DNA from 2 places in the Demequina lutea genome. Region 1 is predicted to be linked to the other one. Evidence: predicted binding sites of a transcription regulator. Region 1 holds the regulator's gene; the other holds the start of a gene.
The links. Region 1 encodes HrcA, which represses chaperone genes, less so after heat shock. Its sites were predicted from a motif close to TTNGCACTCGNNNNNNNCGAGTGCNAA; they were not measured.
Positions count from the first base shown of each region.

Region 2: a site for HrcA is predicted at 3,889-3,915, ahead of groES (co-chaperone GroES). Genes of this name have one in related genera too.

Region 1 is NZ_JACBZO010000001.1:1,193,843-1,201,536, forward strand. It holds gene BKA03_RS05815 (putative bifunctional diguanylate cyclase/phosphodiesterase) at 1-48, opposite strand, end outside; gene lepA (translation elongation factor 4) at 182-2,032, shown strand; gene hemW (radical SAM family heme chaperone HemW) at 2,032-3,249, shown strand; gene BKA03_RS05830 (DUF4870 domain-containing protein) at 3,285-3,725, opposite strand; gene BKA03_RS05835 (DUF4870 domain-containing protein) at 3,815-4,183, opposite strand; gene BKA03_RS05840 (magnetosome magnetite crystal formation protein family) at 4,176-4,532, opposite strand; gene hrcA (heat-inducible transcriptional repressor HrcA) at 4,638-5,645, shown strand; gene dnaJ (molecular chaperone DnaJ) at 5,642-6,766, shown strand; gene BKA03_RS05855 (histidine triad nucleotide-binding protein) at 6,848-7,186, shown strand; gene BKA03_RS05860 (PhoH family protein) at 7,171-7,694, shown strand, end outside.
Region 2 is NZ_JACBZO010000001.1:782,787-790,480, forward strand. It holds gene tsaD (tRNA (adenosine(37)-N6)-threonylcarbamoyltransferase complex transferase subunit TsaD) at 1-359, shown strand, start outside; gene BKA03_RS03890 (glycoside hydrolase family 3 N-terminal domain-containing protein) at 356-2,005, shown strand; gene BKA03_RS03895 (LysE/ArgO family amino acid transporter) at 2,002-2,634, shown strand; gene BKA03_RS03900 (THUMP-like domain-containing protein) at 2,644-3,834, opposite strand; gene groES (co-chaperone GroES) at 4,019-4,312, shown strand; gene BKA03_RS03910 (WhiB family transcriptional regulator) at 4,464-4,754, opposite strand; gene guaB (IMP dehydrogenase) at 5,042-6,553, shown strand; gene BKA03_RS03920 (TSUP family transporter) at 6,556-7,305, shown strand; gene BKA03_RS03925 (Glu/Leu/Phe/Val family dehydrogenase) at 7,320-7,694, opposite strand, start outside.

The DNA of each region.
Region 1 (7,694 bases):
GGGGGAGTCCCTGAAGGTGAGCGCAAACATGTCACTACCCTTTGCCACGTCTCCTCCTCGGTTCACCCTTGCCCGACACTATCGGGGAACGTTCTCACTATCGGCACAATGCGAAATACCTGAACCCCGCGTCATGGGACGATAGAGACCCCGCAGATCGTCGAAGGAAGTTCCACCACTCGTGCCCACATCCTCCATTGAACCGTCATCCACCTCGCCGGACCTGATTCGCAACTTCTGCATCATCGCCCACATCGACCATGGCAAGTCGACGTTGGCGGACAGAATGCTTGGTATCACCGGCGTCGTTGACGCGCGCGCGGCGAGGGCACAGTACCTCGACCGCATGGACATCGAGCGCGAGCGTGGGATCACTATCAAGTCGCAAGCGGTGCGCATGCCGTGGCACGTCGAGGGCAAGGCCTTCGCCCTCAACATGATCGACACGCCTGGCCACGTCGACTTCACGTATGAGGTGTCGCGTTCGCTCGCCGCATGCGAGGGCGCGGTGTTGCTCGTGGACGCGGCGCAGGGGATCGAGGCGCAGACGCTGGCCAACCTGTACCTGGCCATGGAGAACGACCTCACGATCATCCCGGTGCTCAACAAGATCGACCTCCCGTCGGCCGAACCGGATCGCTACGCGGCCGAGTTGTCGCAACTGATCGGCTGCGACGCCGACGATGTCCTCCGCACCAGTGGCAAGACCGGCGAGGGTGTCGGCGCGCTGCTCGACAGGGTCGTGAGGGACATCCCCGCTCCCGTGGGCGACGCCGATGCCCCGACGCGCGCCATGATCTTCGATTCCGTCTACGACAGTTACCGCGGCGTGGTGACGTACGTGCGCGTGATAGACGGGGCTCTCAAGCCGCGCGAGAAGATTGCGATGATGTCGACGCACGCTACGCACGACCTCCTCGAGATCGGCGTCATCAGCCCCGAGCCGGTCCCCACCAAGGGCCTTGGCGTGGGCGAGGTGGGCTACCTCATCACGGGTGTGAAGGATGTGCGTCAGTCCAAGGTGGGTGACACCGTCACCCTTGCGGCCCGCAGGGCCACCCAGTCGCTCCCTGGCTATCGGGAACCGCGCCCGATGGTCTATTCGGGGCTCTTCCCGCTCGACGGCTCGGACTTCCCTCTCCTACGCGATGCGCTCGACAAGCTGCAGCTGAACGATGCCTCCCTGGTCTACGAGCCCGAGAGTTCGGTGGCGCTCGGCTTTGGTTTCCGTTGCGGTTACTTGGGACTGCTGCACCTCGAGATCGTGCGCGACAGGCTCGAGCGCGAGTTCAACCTCGAGCTCATCTCGACCGCGCCGAACGTGGTGTACGAGGTCCAGATGGAGGACGGAAAGATCTTCACCGTCACCAACCCCTCGGAGTTTCCCGACGGCAAGATCAATGAGGTGCGCGAGCCCATCGTGAAGGCGACCATCCTGGTGCCGAGCGAGTTCATCGGCACCGTGATGGAACTGTGCCAGGAGCGCCGCGGCACCATGGGCACGATGAACTACCTAAGCGAGACCCGCGTGGAGATGCACTACACGCTCCCGCTCGCCGAGGTGGTGTTCGACTTCTTCGACCAGCTCAAGTCGCGCACGCGTGGCTACGGTTCCCTCGATTACGAGCCCGATGGCGACCAGGCGGCAGACCTGGTCAAGGTCGACATCCTGTTGCAGAGCGAGCCCGTCGACGCGTTCAGCGCCGTGGTGCACAAGGACGCGGCGTACAAGTACGGGCTGTCGATGGTGGGCAAACTCAAGGACCTGATCGACCGCCAGCAGTTCGAGGTGCCGATCCAGGCCGCGATCGGCTCGCGCATCATCGCGCGCGAGACCATCAGGGCCATGCGCAAGGATGTGCTCGCCAAGTGTTACGGCGGCGACATCTCGCGCAAGCGCAAGCTGCTCGAGAAGCAGAAGGCCGGTAAGAAGCGCATGAAAAACATCGGCTCTGTTGAGGTCCCGCCGGAGGCGTTCATCGCCGCGCTCAGTACGTCGGACGATGCCTCGGACAAGGGCAAGAAGAAGTAGTGGCCGACGCGGCCGCCGCCCCCGCATCTGCGCCTGAACCAGAGCGCGACTTCGGCGTCTATGTTCACGTCCCCTTCTGCTCGGTCCGTTGCGGGTATTGCGATTTCAACACCTACGCGCCCGGCGAGGTCGAGGGCGCGACCCGCGAGGGATATGTGGACGCCGCACTGGCTGAGATGGGCTTCGCCCGCGGCGTGATGGGCGAGGACCCGCGCCCCGCTTCGACCGTCTTCTTCGGCGGCGGAACGCCCACAATGCTCGATGCGGCGGCGCTCGCAAGGCTGCTTGACGGCGTGCGCGAGACCTGGGGGATCGCCGCAGGCGCGGAGGTCACGACCGAGGCGAACCCCGATTCCGTGTCGCGAGAGTCCCTCGCCGCCCTCGCGGCGGCGGGATTCACGCGCGTGAGCTTCGGCATGCAGTCCGCCGTTCCGCACGTCTTGGCGACCCTGGAGCGCACGCACAACCCCGCCAACGTCGAACGCGCTGTCGGGTGGGCACGTGAGGCGGGGCTCGCGGTGAGCCTCGACCTGATCTACGGCACACCGGGGGAGTCGCTCGCCGACTGGCGCACCAGCCTCGACACCGCGATCGCCCTCGCACCCGACCACGTGAGCGCGTATTCGCTCGTGATCGAGCCCGCCACCCGCATGGGCGGCCAGCTGCGCAGGGGCGAGATCGCCCCCACCGACCCCGACACCCAGGCCGACATGTACGAGGCGGCCGACGACGCTCTCGCCGCCGCGGGCTATGCCTGGTACGAGGTGTCCAACTGGGCGCGCACTCCCGCCGACGCGTGCCAACACAACCTTGCGTATTGGCGTAGCGAGGATTGGTGGGGCATCGGCCCCGGCGCGCACTCATACCTGGGCCCGCGCGTCGGCGCCACCGGAGAGGCGATCCGCGCCACACGGTGGTGGAACGTGAAGCACCCTCTCGCCTACTCGCGGAGGCTAGCGGACGGGGACGACCCGGCCCAGGAGCGCGAGGAGCTCGACGACGACGCCGTCGTCCTGGAGCGCATCATGCTCGGCGTGCGCCTTGCAGAGGGGCTGGAACTCGACGCCGTGCCCTCGCAGCGCAGGGCCGCGGTGGCGGGACTGGTGGCGGCTGGATTGGTCGACGGCCACGCGGCGGTGGGGCCCGGGCGACGAGTCGTGCTGACGCGCAAAGGGCGCCTGCTCGCCGATGCCGTGATCAGGGAACTGGCGCCCTAGCCGAGTAAACCTAGACGCGAGCGTTGTGCTGGGACCTACTTGATGAAGTTGATCGACAGCGGGATCCGGAAGTACTCGCCGTTGTAGGCCTTCACGCCGGCCACGATCGAGATGATGAAGGCGTACAGCACGTAGAGCCCCCACAGCGGCAGTGTGATGGCAAGGCCGACGATGAACAGCACCAGGCCCAACACCACGGCGCCCGCGCCAAACACGAGCGTCGTGATCTGCAGGTTGAGGTTCTGCTTGCCGTGGAAGGCCACGAGGGCGCTGCGGTCCTTGTACAGGAGCCAGATGATCAGCGGCGCGACGAACGCGATCGTGCCCGCGCTCATCACCGAGGCAACGGCCGCGATGATGTGAGCCAGCATGGCCCACGTGCGCGCTTCGGATTCGAGCATCGGGGCGGGGGCGACGGGGACGTAGGGGCCGCCAGGTTGGGGCGGGCCCGTGGGAGGCGTGTTGGTGTCGTTCATGTGACTAGTGTCGCAAAACACTCGGGGCTCCGCATCGGCCGTATGACCGATGCGGAGCCCCGAGGTAGGTCAGGGTAAAACCCTGAGAATTACTTGATGAGGCGAAGGCTGAACGGGTAGCGGTAGCTCTCGCCCTTGTTGGACTTCATCGCTCCCTGGATGCCGAAGATGATCGACATGATCCATGCCGCCAGGATCACGAGAATTCCGATGAGGATCACGGTGAGGATGATTCCCGCGATGTAGGCGATCACCAGCAGGATGCCAAAGTTCAGGGCCTCCTTGCCCTCGGTGTTGACGAACGAGCTCTTGTCCTTGCCAATGAGCCACATGATGAGCGGCGCAAGACCGGGAAAGAGGATGTTGCCTACGTGTGCAAGCGTCACATAGAGGCGAGCGTCGCTGTCGGACAGCGGTGCTGCGGGTTGCGCTGCGGGGGGCTGGGGCATCTCAGTCATCAGTTTTCTCCACTTTGAATTGGAACGGATAGTTTGAAGGTTCTCCCCGTCGCGCCAGCTTGAAGCCTGCCAAACAGAAGTAAATCGCCACGACGGGAATTACCCACTGTGCCAATGTACCGAGAAAGCCCACCAAAGGCACGAACAATCTCACGGCAGTTGCGGCGAGGAAGGCGGCCAGCAACACCGTGGAGAAGCGTGCGGCCTTGGACGCCTCGCCTGCGGCGAACTCGTCGCGGTCGCGCTCCGCGAAATAGACGGCGAGGGGGATGAAGGGCCCCACGACGGCACCCAAATGAGCGGCGCCCGCCTTCGCGGTGTCGGGTCCCTCGTGGGCGGTGTAGGTCATCGGCGTCCTCCGTTTGTCACCCTACCGGGCGCCGGCATCACGACGAGGCCGAGCCACCGGGCTAAGATTGGCACTCACAGACCGCGAGTGCCAGCGGGAGGCGTCATGAGCGAAGACAGACGGCAGGCGATATTACGCGCCATCGTCGAAGGCTATGTGGCGACCCACGAGCCGGTCGGCTCGAAGGCCCTTGCCCAAAACTCCTCGCTCGGAGTCTCGCCCGCGACTATTCGTAATGACATGGCCGCGCTGGAAGAGGACGGCCTGATTGCACAACCCCACACGTCGGCCGGGCGAATCCCCACCGACAAGGGGTATCGCTACTTTGTCGACCTGCTCGCGGCCGCGGCGTTCCAGGACAGCCACAGGCGCGCCATTTCGACGTTCTTGTCCGATGCGGTTGACCTGAATGACGTGGTTGAGAGGTCGGTCAGGCTGCTGAGTCAGCTCACTCGCCAGGTCGCGGTCGTGCAGTACCCGTCGCTCAGGGAGAGCCCTGTTCGCAGGGTCGAGCTCGTGCGGATGGCGCCAGAGCGCGCGCTCGCGGTCGTCGTGAGCGCCGATGCCCGAGTCGAGCAGGCGTCGCTCGTCGTCCCGCGAGACCTTGCGGATGAGGACTTTGAGCGCGTTGCCAGGGAGGTCAATGAGATCGCCGCAGGGCTGACGCCCGCGCCTCTTGACCGCGAACTCGCCGAATGGGCGGGCAGGCATCCTTCGTCCCCGTGGATTGCCGAGTTGGCATCGGTGGTGTCGAGCGCGGCGCGCGGCGGCACCGTCGAAAGGGTCGTCTTCGCGGGGACAGGCAACCTCACACGGGCAGGCTCCGACTTGGGTGCCGACGCCGTGACCTCGGTTCTTGACGCACTTGAGGAACAGGTAGTGCTGTTGCGGTTGTTGCACGAGATGGCAGCCGAGGGACCCGTGGCCGTCCGCATCGGTTCGGAGACCGGTTACGGTGCGCTCGCGGGTACGTCTATTGTGGCCGCTGGCTACGGGAATCTTGAGTCTCCCTCCCTGTTGGGGGCGCTCGGGCCGACCCGCATGGATTATCCGGGCACGATGGCTGCGGTCAGGGCCGTCGCCCGTTACTTGTCGAAAGTGGTGGAAGCGTGAAGGACTACTACGCCGTCCTAGGCGTGGCGCGAAACGCGTCCGAGTCTGAAATCAAGAAGGCCTACCGCAAGCTCGCGCGGGAGTTGCACCCCGACGTCGCGGGGCCAGAGGGCGAGGAGCGCTTTAAGGAGGTCGCGGCCGCCTACGAGGTGCTGGGCAATGCCGACAAGCGGGCCCAGTTCGACCACGGCGTCGACCCTCGTTCTTCGAATGGCGGAGCGAGCGCCGGATTCGGCTTTGAGGACATCTTCGAGACCTTCTTCGGTTCCGCGATGGGTGGCTCTTCGCGCAGGGGACCCGCATCCCGCACGCAGCGCGGCGGGGACACGCTTGTCGAGGTCGAGATCAGTCTCGAAGAGGCCGTCTTCGGGGTCCGCCACGACGTGACCGTCGACCTGGCCGAGACCTGCACCACGTGCGGTGGCACGTGCTGTACTCCTGGGACGAAGCCGGCGACCTGCCCGCAGTGCAACGGCAACGGCGTGGTCCAACGCGTCGCCAGGTCACTGCTCGGCCAGGTCATGACCACCGCGCCATGCCCGCGTTGCGGTGGCTACGGCTCGATCATCGAATCGCCCTGCACCGATTGCTCGGGGCAGGGCCGGTCGCGCGAACGTCGCACCGTCCCGATTGACATTCCCTCCGGGGTGGAGACGGGCACGCGCATCAGGATGTCCGGTTCGGGCGACGCGGGGCCTGGGGGCGGGCCGCGCGGTGACCTCTATGTCGAAATCCGCGAAGGCGCACACAAGACGTTCGAGCGTCGGGGAGACGACTTGCACTGCACGATCGAGTTGCCGATGACCGCGGCCGCTCTGGGTACCGTCGCCACGGTCGAGACCTTCGACGGTCCCCAGGAAATCGACATCAAGCCGGGCACTCATGCGGGCGCGACGGTCACGCTCAAGGGTCTTGGCGTGGGCAAGCTTCAGAGGTCGGGCCGCGGCAACCTTCACGTGCACCTCGACATCCTGACGCCCGATGAACTGACGGATGAGCAGTCTGAGCTCTTGCGCAAGCTCGCCGTGCTTCGCGGCGAGGAGTTCGCCGAGGCGCGGCTGGCGCCCATCGGCGGTGGTGTTTTCGCACGACTGAAGGACGCCTTCCTGGGCAGGGCCTGATGGCGAGGCGCTGCGCATGAGCGCACGCATGGTCTCGTGGTCCATGCGCCCGTGGTCGGGCACTGGCCATACGCTAGAGCCATGACCGACTGCCTCTTTTGCCGCATCGTCGCTGGTGAGATCCCCGCCACCCTGGTCGCGGAGACCGACCGCGTGATTGCCTTTCGTGACATCACACCCAAGGCGCCCGTGCACGTCCTCGTCGTCCCCAAGACCCACGTCGCGAATGTCACCGAGGCCGCCGCACAGATTCCCGATGTTCTCGCGGAGATGGTTGCCGTCGCCCAACAGGTGGCCGATGCCGAGTGCGGCGGTGAGTTTCGCCTCGTCTTCAACTCGGGTGAGGCGGCGGGACAGTCCGTCTTCCACGCGCACGCCCACGTCATGGGCGGCAAGCATCTTGCATGGGAGGACGCGTGAGCACATCTCGCATCTTTGAGATCGACGATGCCGCGGTGATGCTTGGGCTCCTCGGTGCGGGGGACTCGGTTCTCGCCGAGGTCGAGAGGACATTCCCCGGCGTGAACGTCTTGGTGCGCGGCAATCAGATCTCGTTGTCAGGCCCCGATGCCGCGGTCGCCGCGTGCTCGGCGGCCCTCGACGAGTTGAGATTGATGGTCGCCTCAGGAGTGTCCCTCACCCCCGAGGTAGCGCGCGAGTCCATGCGGATCATCGGCGAGGCAACCGCCGCGCAGCAAGAGCGACCCGTGGCCGTGTTGGCGAGGTCGATCCTGTCCTCGCGAGGGCGCACGATCAGGCCAAAGACCGAGGGTCAAGCCGCATATGTTGCCGCGATCGAGCGCCACACCATCACGTTCGGTATCGGCCCCGCGGGAACGGGCAAGACGTATCTTGCGATGGCCCAAGCGGTCGCCGCCATGCAGTCCAAGCAGGTGAGTCGGATCATCCTGACGCGCCCGGCCGTCGA
Region 2 (7,694 bases), 410 kb from region 1:
GGGTCGAGGCCGCGGAGGACTCAGGCAGGCCCATCCCGGTGGCCGATGTCGCCGCCTCCTTCGCCGCGGCCGTCGCCGACGTCTTGGTGTCCAAGACGCTCGATGCCTGCGAGAGGCACGAGGTGGACACCCTGGTGATCGGCGGCGGATTCTCCGCCAATAGTCAGTTGCGAGAACTCGCGCTCGCGAGGGGCGCTGAACGAGGCATCGAGGTGCGCATTCCGCCTCTCAAGTACTGCACGGACAACGGGGCGATGATCGCCGCGCTTGGGGCCGCCGTGGTCGCGCGCGGCGTGGCACCGAGCGCGCTCACGATCGGTGTGAACTCGTCGATGCCGCTCGAAACCATCACGGTATGAGGCGCTCGAGGGTCATCGCCGCGGCCACCGCGATTGCGGTGGTTGCTGGAGGTTCCGCGGCGTGGGTCGCGTTGCGACAGGGCGGGCAGGGCCACGGAGCCGCCGTGGCGGACGCCGTGGTCGCACCCATCGCCGCACCGGTGGAGAGGGCTCCCCTGGAGGTGCCTGCGGATCTGGCTTGGGGGCCGTCCGTCGTCGACTACGCGGACGCGGTTGCTACGGCGAGTGATCTTCCTCTCGATGTGGCGGCCGGGCAGGTGATCGTCGCGACAGTGAGCAGCCCCGATCCCGCAACCGCGGCCTCCCTGGTCAGCGCGCAACACTTGGCGGGCGTGATTCTGATGGGCGGTGCCATCACCGACGCCTCCCAGGTAGGGGCACTCGCGGCCGCGGTACAGGCGGCCGCTGCCGAGGACGGGCGCAGCTGGCCCGCGGTCGTGTCGACCGATCAGGAGGGTGGGCCCGTGTCTCGACTTTCCGGGGTCATTCCGGGCCTTCCCGCCTTCATGGCGGCCGGTTCGATCCCAGACAAGACGGTGGTGGCGAACGCGTACGAGTCCGCCGCCCGCGACATGAGGGCGCTGGGAGTAAACGTCGATTGGGCCCCCGACGCTGACGTGACCGTGGGGTTGGCCGATCCCACGATTCGGGTACGCTCGGCGGGCTCGGATCCCGCGCGTGTGGCGGACACGGTGGATGCGGCCGTGAAGGGCCTGCTCGCGGGAGGCGTCATCCCCGCGATCAAGCACTTCCCAGGTCATGGATCGGTGACCACCGACTCTCACGTCTCGGTGCCCGTCCAAACCGCCACCGTGGCGCAGCTCGAGACCGCCGACTTGGTGCCATTCGCCCAGGCGATTGCCGACGGCGCACCCGTCGTCATGATGGGGCACATTGCGGTGGCGGAATGGGGCGGAGTGCCGGCAACGGTGAGCCCCCGGGCGTACGCGTATGTGAGGAAGTCGCTCGGATTCACGGGGGTCGTTGTCACCGACGCCCTCAATATGGGGGCAATCACCGATTCCTTCGCGCCCGGCGACTCGGAGGTCGCCGCTCTCGCCGCAGGCGCCGACCTCTTGCTCATGCCTCGTGACCCCGCCGCCGCCCGTCAGGCGATCATTGCCGCCGTCCAGAACGGAACGTTGTCGCGCGACCGGCTCGACGAGGCCGTCGCGCGCGTGTCCTCGCTGATGACGCTCCAACAACGACGCGCCGAGGCCTCTGATACCAAGACAGTCGAATCGAACTCCGGAGCTAACTACGCCCGTGCCTTCGCGGCATCGGCCGCCACGGTGTCAGCGGCGTCGTGCACCGGGCCGTATGTGGGATCGAGCGTCACGATCAGGGGGGGCTGGCCGGGGGAGAGGCAGGCCCTCGCCGACGCCCTGGCTGGCTACGGCATCACGACGGGCGGCGGAACGACCATTCTCCTCCTCGGCTCGGCGACGGGCTCTGGTCGCGCCGACGTCGTGGTGGCGATGGACGGCCCCTGGGGGCTTCCGAAGTCGACCGCGAGCGTCTATGTCGGGCTGTATGGGCGGTCGAATGAGGCGCTCGCGGGATTGGCGGACGTGCTCGCCGGCGCGGTCACGCCCACGGGGCAGTGGGCGGTTGCGGGGATGCCCCCCGCTTGCGGGACTGCATGACGTTCCTGGCGGGGCTTGGACTTGGCCTGTCGCTCATCGTCGCGATCGGCGCGCAAAACGTTTTCGTCCTCCGCCAAGGTGTGCGGCGCGAACGCGTGGCGCTCGTGGTCGCGATTTGTGCGGTGTCCGATGCGTTGCTCATCGCAGCGGGGGTGTCTGGCGTCGGCTTGGCGGCGGCGACCTTCCCTTGGCTCTTGACGGCGGCGCGCTGGGCCGGCGCGGCCTTCTTGGTGACGTACGGCCTTCTTGCCGCGCGTCGGGCGTTCACGGAGGATCATGGCCTCGACTCTTCGCGGGCGGGAAACGGCTCACCGTCGGGAAGTGAGGCGCGGCGCGGTGAAACGGCCGCGCGCGTTGCCCTCACATGCGTGGCGCTCACGTGGCTCAACCCCCACGTCTACCTCGACACGGTGTTCCTCGTCGGCTCCGTGGCCGCCGCCCACGGCGACGCAAAGTGGCTCTTTGCCGCAGGCGCCGCGACGGGGAGCCTGGTGTGGTTCGCGGCGCTTGGCTACGGAGCGAGGTACGTGGGGCGCTGGCTCTCCGGACCGCGTGCTTGGCGGTTCCTGGATGCCGCGATCGCCGTGGTCATGATCGCGATCGCGGCGAGCTTGATCATGGGTGCGTGACGGGCCGGGCTACGCGTTCGGCGATTCGACGCGTTCCGCGATGATCGCCAACCGTGCGCCGTCGACACGTATCAGGATGACGGTCGCGCTCGTGTCTCCCTTGAGCTTGAGGCGAGGCCTCAGCGCTGCGGGGTCGATGTCCATCCCGCGCTTCTTGATTTCCAGGGTTCCGATTCCCCTGGCGGCGAGCGCAGATGCCAATCGCTTCTCCGAGTACGGCAGCGTCTCGACGACCCTGAATCCGGTGGCGAAGGGCGTCGAGAGAGGTGCATCGCACGTGAGATAGGCGATGTGAGGGTCGATCAGCGTCGCCCCGACGGTCGCCGCCATGGGCCCGACGAGTCCCGACCTGATCACCGCGCCGTCCGGTTCGTAGACGTAGGCCCCAAGCGGGCCGACCTCCCCAGGTAAGGGCTCGCCCTCGAAGAGGTGAGAGGAACCCCCGCGCAGGACGAGCGCAGAGTGCCCGCGCGTTCTCGCGAGCCTTCCCGTCCACAGACCCATCTCGACCACGTCGCCATCCATGCTGACCCACTGCGCCTCGGTATCGGGTGGCACCGCGCTGTGCGGAAGCGCGGGGCTCAATTTGATTCCCATGTCCGGCCATGTGGACCGCAGGTCGAGGATGTCGTCGAGAGGGGGAGAGTAGTCGCGCGGGTCGTGCCTTCGGCCGCGACCGTCCCTGCGCGCGGGGTCCACGAAGAGGGCTTCCGCATCGATGTGGCCCGATGCCAAGGTGGCCATTGCATCGGCGTGGACCACACGCGCGTCGTCCCAATGGCGCAGGTTGTGGTCCGCGAGCAGGGCTGTCGCCTCATCGCGCTCAAAGGCGAGCACGGATAACCCCAAGGAGGCGAAGGCCATCGAATCGGCACCGAGGCCGCACGTGAGGTCCGCCACCGAGCCGAAACCCGCATCGAGGTAGCGCTTGGCATGGTGAGCGGCGACGGCGAGGCGTGTCGCTTGTTCGAGCCCGTCCTGAGTGAAGAGCATGCCATCCGCGAACGGGCCGAACTTGGACGCGGCGGCCGCGCGTAGCCGTGCCTGCGTCATGGCCGCGGCCACGACGGCCGGATCAGCGCCGCCGGAGCGGAGTTGGCTCGCCAACGTCAGCGCGTGAGCGGGGTCATACGGCGGCATTGAAGCCAAGAGGGCCAGGGCCGCTGGGGACGTGGCAAGGCGAGCGGCGTCTGCTTCCATGGATTGATCCTGGCATGCCCGGGGTTTCACGGGTGGCGAAAGCGCAGTGTTCGGTTAGCACTCGCAGCCGGGGAGTGCTAAATTGCTGATGTTCCCTCAAGGGAACGCGGCCACAGCCCGACCCCCGCGACGGCGGGCAAGTAGCCGAATCACATCGTCTCGTTCAAGGAAGGTGAGGTCCGCTGTGTCGGTCTCTATCAAGCCTCTCGAGGACAAGGTTGTAGTCAAGCCGGCGACCGCCGAGAAGACAACTGCCTCAGGTCTCGTGATCCCTGACACTGCCAAGGAAAAGCCCCAAGAGGGCGAGATTGTCGCGGTCGGCCCCGGCCGCATCGATGACAATGGCAACCGTATTCCGCTGGATGTCGCCGTGGGTAACCGCGTGATGTACAGCAAGTACGGCGGCACCGAGGTCAAGTACGCGGGTGAGGATTACCTCATCCTGTCCGTGCGTGACCTTCTCGCCATCGTCGACTAGGCGCTGTCTGTTCTCAATCGCGATCTAGCGATCGCATGCACGAAGGCCCCGGAGATTTCTCTCTGGGGCTTTCGTGTTTTCAGGGCCGCTCCGCTGTCGCAAGGGGGGTCGCGTCAGAGGTGGCCGCGGCATTGGCCAACTTCGCAGGTGGTCAACTGGCCTGCTTGAGTCGGCCAGCGAGGATTGCATGGCGCTCGTCCTCGCTCAGCCCTCCCCACACGCCAAACGGTTCGCGTGCAGTGAGCGAACGCTCGCGACACAACTCCAGCACGGGGCAACGGTTGCAGTAGTGCTTCGCGGCCTCCGCGCGACGTCGCCGGGCAGCTCCGCGTTCGCCCTCTGGGTGAAAGAAAAGGTCGGGGTCCGCGTCTCTACACGCACCCTCGTACTGCCACTCCCATTGAACTTGAGTGGGGGCCGGCAGTGTTGCGATCATCTCCATCGTGCTCCTCGGTCGGCGGGCCCCGCCCGCGTCGTCTTTGACCCGGGACCGCCCCTGGCGTCCAGCCAGAGACATATTCACCGTAGACCGGACTAATGAGATGGTCACGGCTGTCGGGCTGCTCGCTTCCTACATCTCCGTTTCTACTCCTTTGGAGGCTCCGTGGGAACCCCCAATTTATGGGGGTACCTGCACTTGTTTTCGCGAACCCATCCCGGTAAGAGCCTCGATGTCCTCGCCATGCCTTGCCGAACTCGACTCGCGACCGCGCGCCCTAGACTTGGGCCATGGCCTCCAGCGAGCACGACCCCTTCGGGTTCACCGGTCTGACATATGACGATGTCCTCCTTCTTCCCGGCGAGAGCGACGTCATCCCCTCCGAGGTGTCGACCAAGACGCGCCTCACACGCGGTATCGAGATCGAGGTTCCGTTGCTGAGCGCGGCGATGGACACCGTGACGGAGGCGCGCATGGCAATTGCGCTGGCGCGGCTCGGCGGGATCGGCGTGCTGCATCGCAACCTGTCGATCGAGGATCAGGCCCAACAGGTGGTGACAGTCAAGCGGTCCGAGTCGGGGATGATTACCGACCCCGTCACCGTCGGACCCGACGCCACCCTTGCGGAGCTCGACGCGCTGTGCGCGCGGTACCGCGTATCGGGACTGCCGGTCGTCGACGCTGCGGGCACCTTGGTGGGAATCATCACCAATCGGGACATGCGCTTCGTGTCGCCCAGCGACTATGCGGGCCGCTTTGTGCGCGACCAAATGACGGCCATGCCGCTCATCACTGCACCGGAGGGCGTCTCCAACGCGGCGGCCTCCGAACTGCTGGCCAAGCACCGAGTCGAGAAGCTTCCTCTCGTTGACGCCGCGGGTCGCCTCACGGGACTCATCACCGTCAAGGACTTCGTCAAGACCGAAAAGTACCCGAGGGCTACCAAGGATCCCGAGGGTCGCTTGCGGGTTGCGGCGGCTGTCGGCTTCTACGGCGACGCCTGGGAACGTGCGTTGGCGCTTGTTGATGCCGACGTGGACGCGCTGGTGGTGGACACCGCGCATGGGCACGCTCAAGCCATGATCGACATGATCAAGCGCCTCAAGTCCGATCCGGCGACCAAGGACGTCCAGATCATTGGCGGCAACGTCGCGACCCGCGCGGGCGCTCAGGCGCTCGTCGACGCAGGCGTCGACGCGGTCAAGGTGGGAGTAGGCCCCGGCTCGATTTGCACCACGCGTGTGGTCGCAGGAGTGGGCGTCCCGCAGGTGACCGCCGTCTACGAGGCGTCGCTCGCCGCGCGCGCATCGGGAGTGCCCATCATTGCCGACGGCGGCCTCCAGTACTCGGGCGACATCGCCAAGGCCTTGGTGGCGGGCGCATCGTCCGTGATGCTTGGTTCGCTGTTCGCGGGCTGCGACGAGACCCCGGGTGACCTGGTGCTGGTCAACGGCAAGCAGTTCAAGAGCTACCGAGGGATGGGTTCGATGGGCGCGATGGCATCGCGCGGGCGTCGCTCGTACTCCAAGGACCGCTACTTTCAAGCCGATGCGCCGAGCGACGACGACCTGATCCCGGAGGGCATCGAGGGGCGTGTCCCGTTTAAGGGTCCCGTGTCTTCTGTGGTGCGCCAGCTGGTGGGGGGCCTGGGCCAGTCCATGTTTTACGTGGGCTCGAGGACGATCCCAGAGCTGCAGTCCAAGGGGCGCTTTGTCCGCATCACGCCCGCGGGGCTCAAGGAGAGTCACCCGCACGACGTGCAAATCACGGTCGAGGCGCCCAACTACTCCGGCAACAATTAGCGGTGGCGCTCAGCTGGAATGCACTCGCGCTTCTTGCGGTAGTGGCTTTGGTGGCGGGGTTTCTCGACACGCTCGCAGGTGGCGGCGGCCTGTTGACCCTTCCAGCATTACTGCTCGCCGGGGTGCCTCCGCTCGCGGCCCTTGGCACAAATAAGTTCCAGGGTTCCTTCGGCACCGGCATGGCGACCTACCAGGTGTTGCGGCGCGGGCGGGTGTCGTGGCCCGATGTGCGCTGGCCGATGATCTTCGCCTTTGGCGGCTCGGTGGCAGGGTCGGTCGCCATCCAGTGGGTCAACACCGACGGCTTGCGAGTGCTGATCCCCGTGGTGCTCGCCGTGATCGCCGCGTACTTCCTCTTCGTGCCCCGCGCCCACGAGCCTCCCGCCCAGCCGCGCATCGGCTCGCGCGTGTTTGACGGCGGCGTGGTTCCCGCGATCGGCGCGTATGACGGGGCGTTTGGGCCTGGTACGGGCTCGCTGTTCGCCCTCACGGGCGTGGCGCTCAGGGCGCGGCCGCTCGTGCAGTCCACCGCCGTGGCCAAGACGCTGAACTTTGCGACCAACGTGGCTGCGCTCGCCGTGTTCTTGGTGGCGGGACACTTGGTGTGGGCCGCAGGAGCCGCGATGATCGGCGGGCAGCTGCTAGGCGCGTATGTCGCGTCGCACGTGCTGTTCCGAGTGAAGCCCCTGGTGATCAGGGTGCTCATCGTGGTGATGTCGCTCGGGATGCTCGTGCGGGTGCTGGTGGGGTAGGTCGCGCCGCGCGATTACGGGTAGAGCCCGCGCAGACGGTGGGCATCGGTGACGCGGCGCACGGCGAGCGCCGTCGCGGCCTGGCGCAGCGTCATCGCGTGCTCGACGGAATACGCCGAGACGTCGTGCCAGGCCCTGTCCATCTTGTCCGCCAGGCGCGCGTTGACGTCGTCCTCGCTCCATTGCCACGCCTGATTCGCCTGCACCCACTCGAAGTAGCTCACCACCACGCCTCCCGCGTTCGCGAGGATGTCGGGAACGACGAGGATGTCGCGCGCGGCGAGGATCGCGTCGGCCGCCTTGGTCGTGGGTCCATTGGCGCCCTCCACCACGATGCTCGCCTTCACCAGCGGAGCGGTGTCCGCCGTCAGCACGCCCTCGACGGCCGC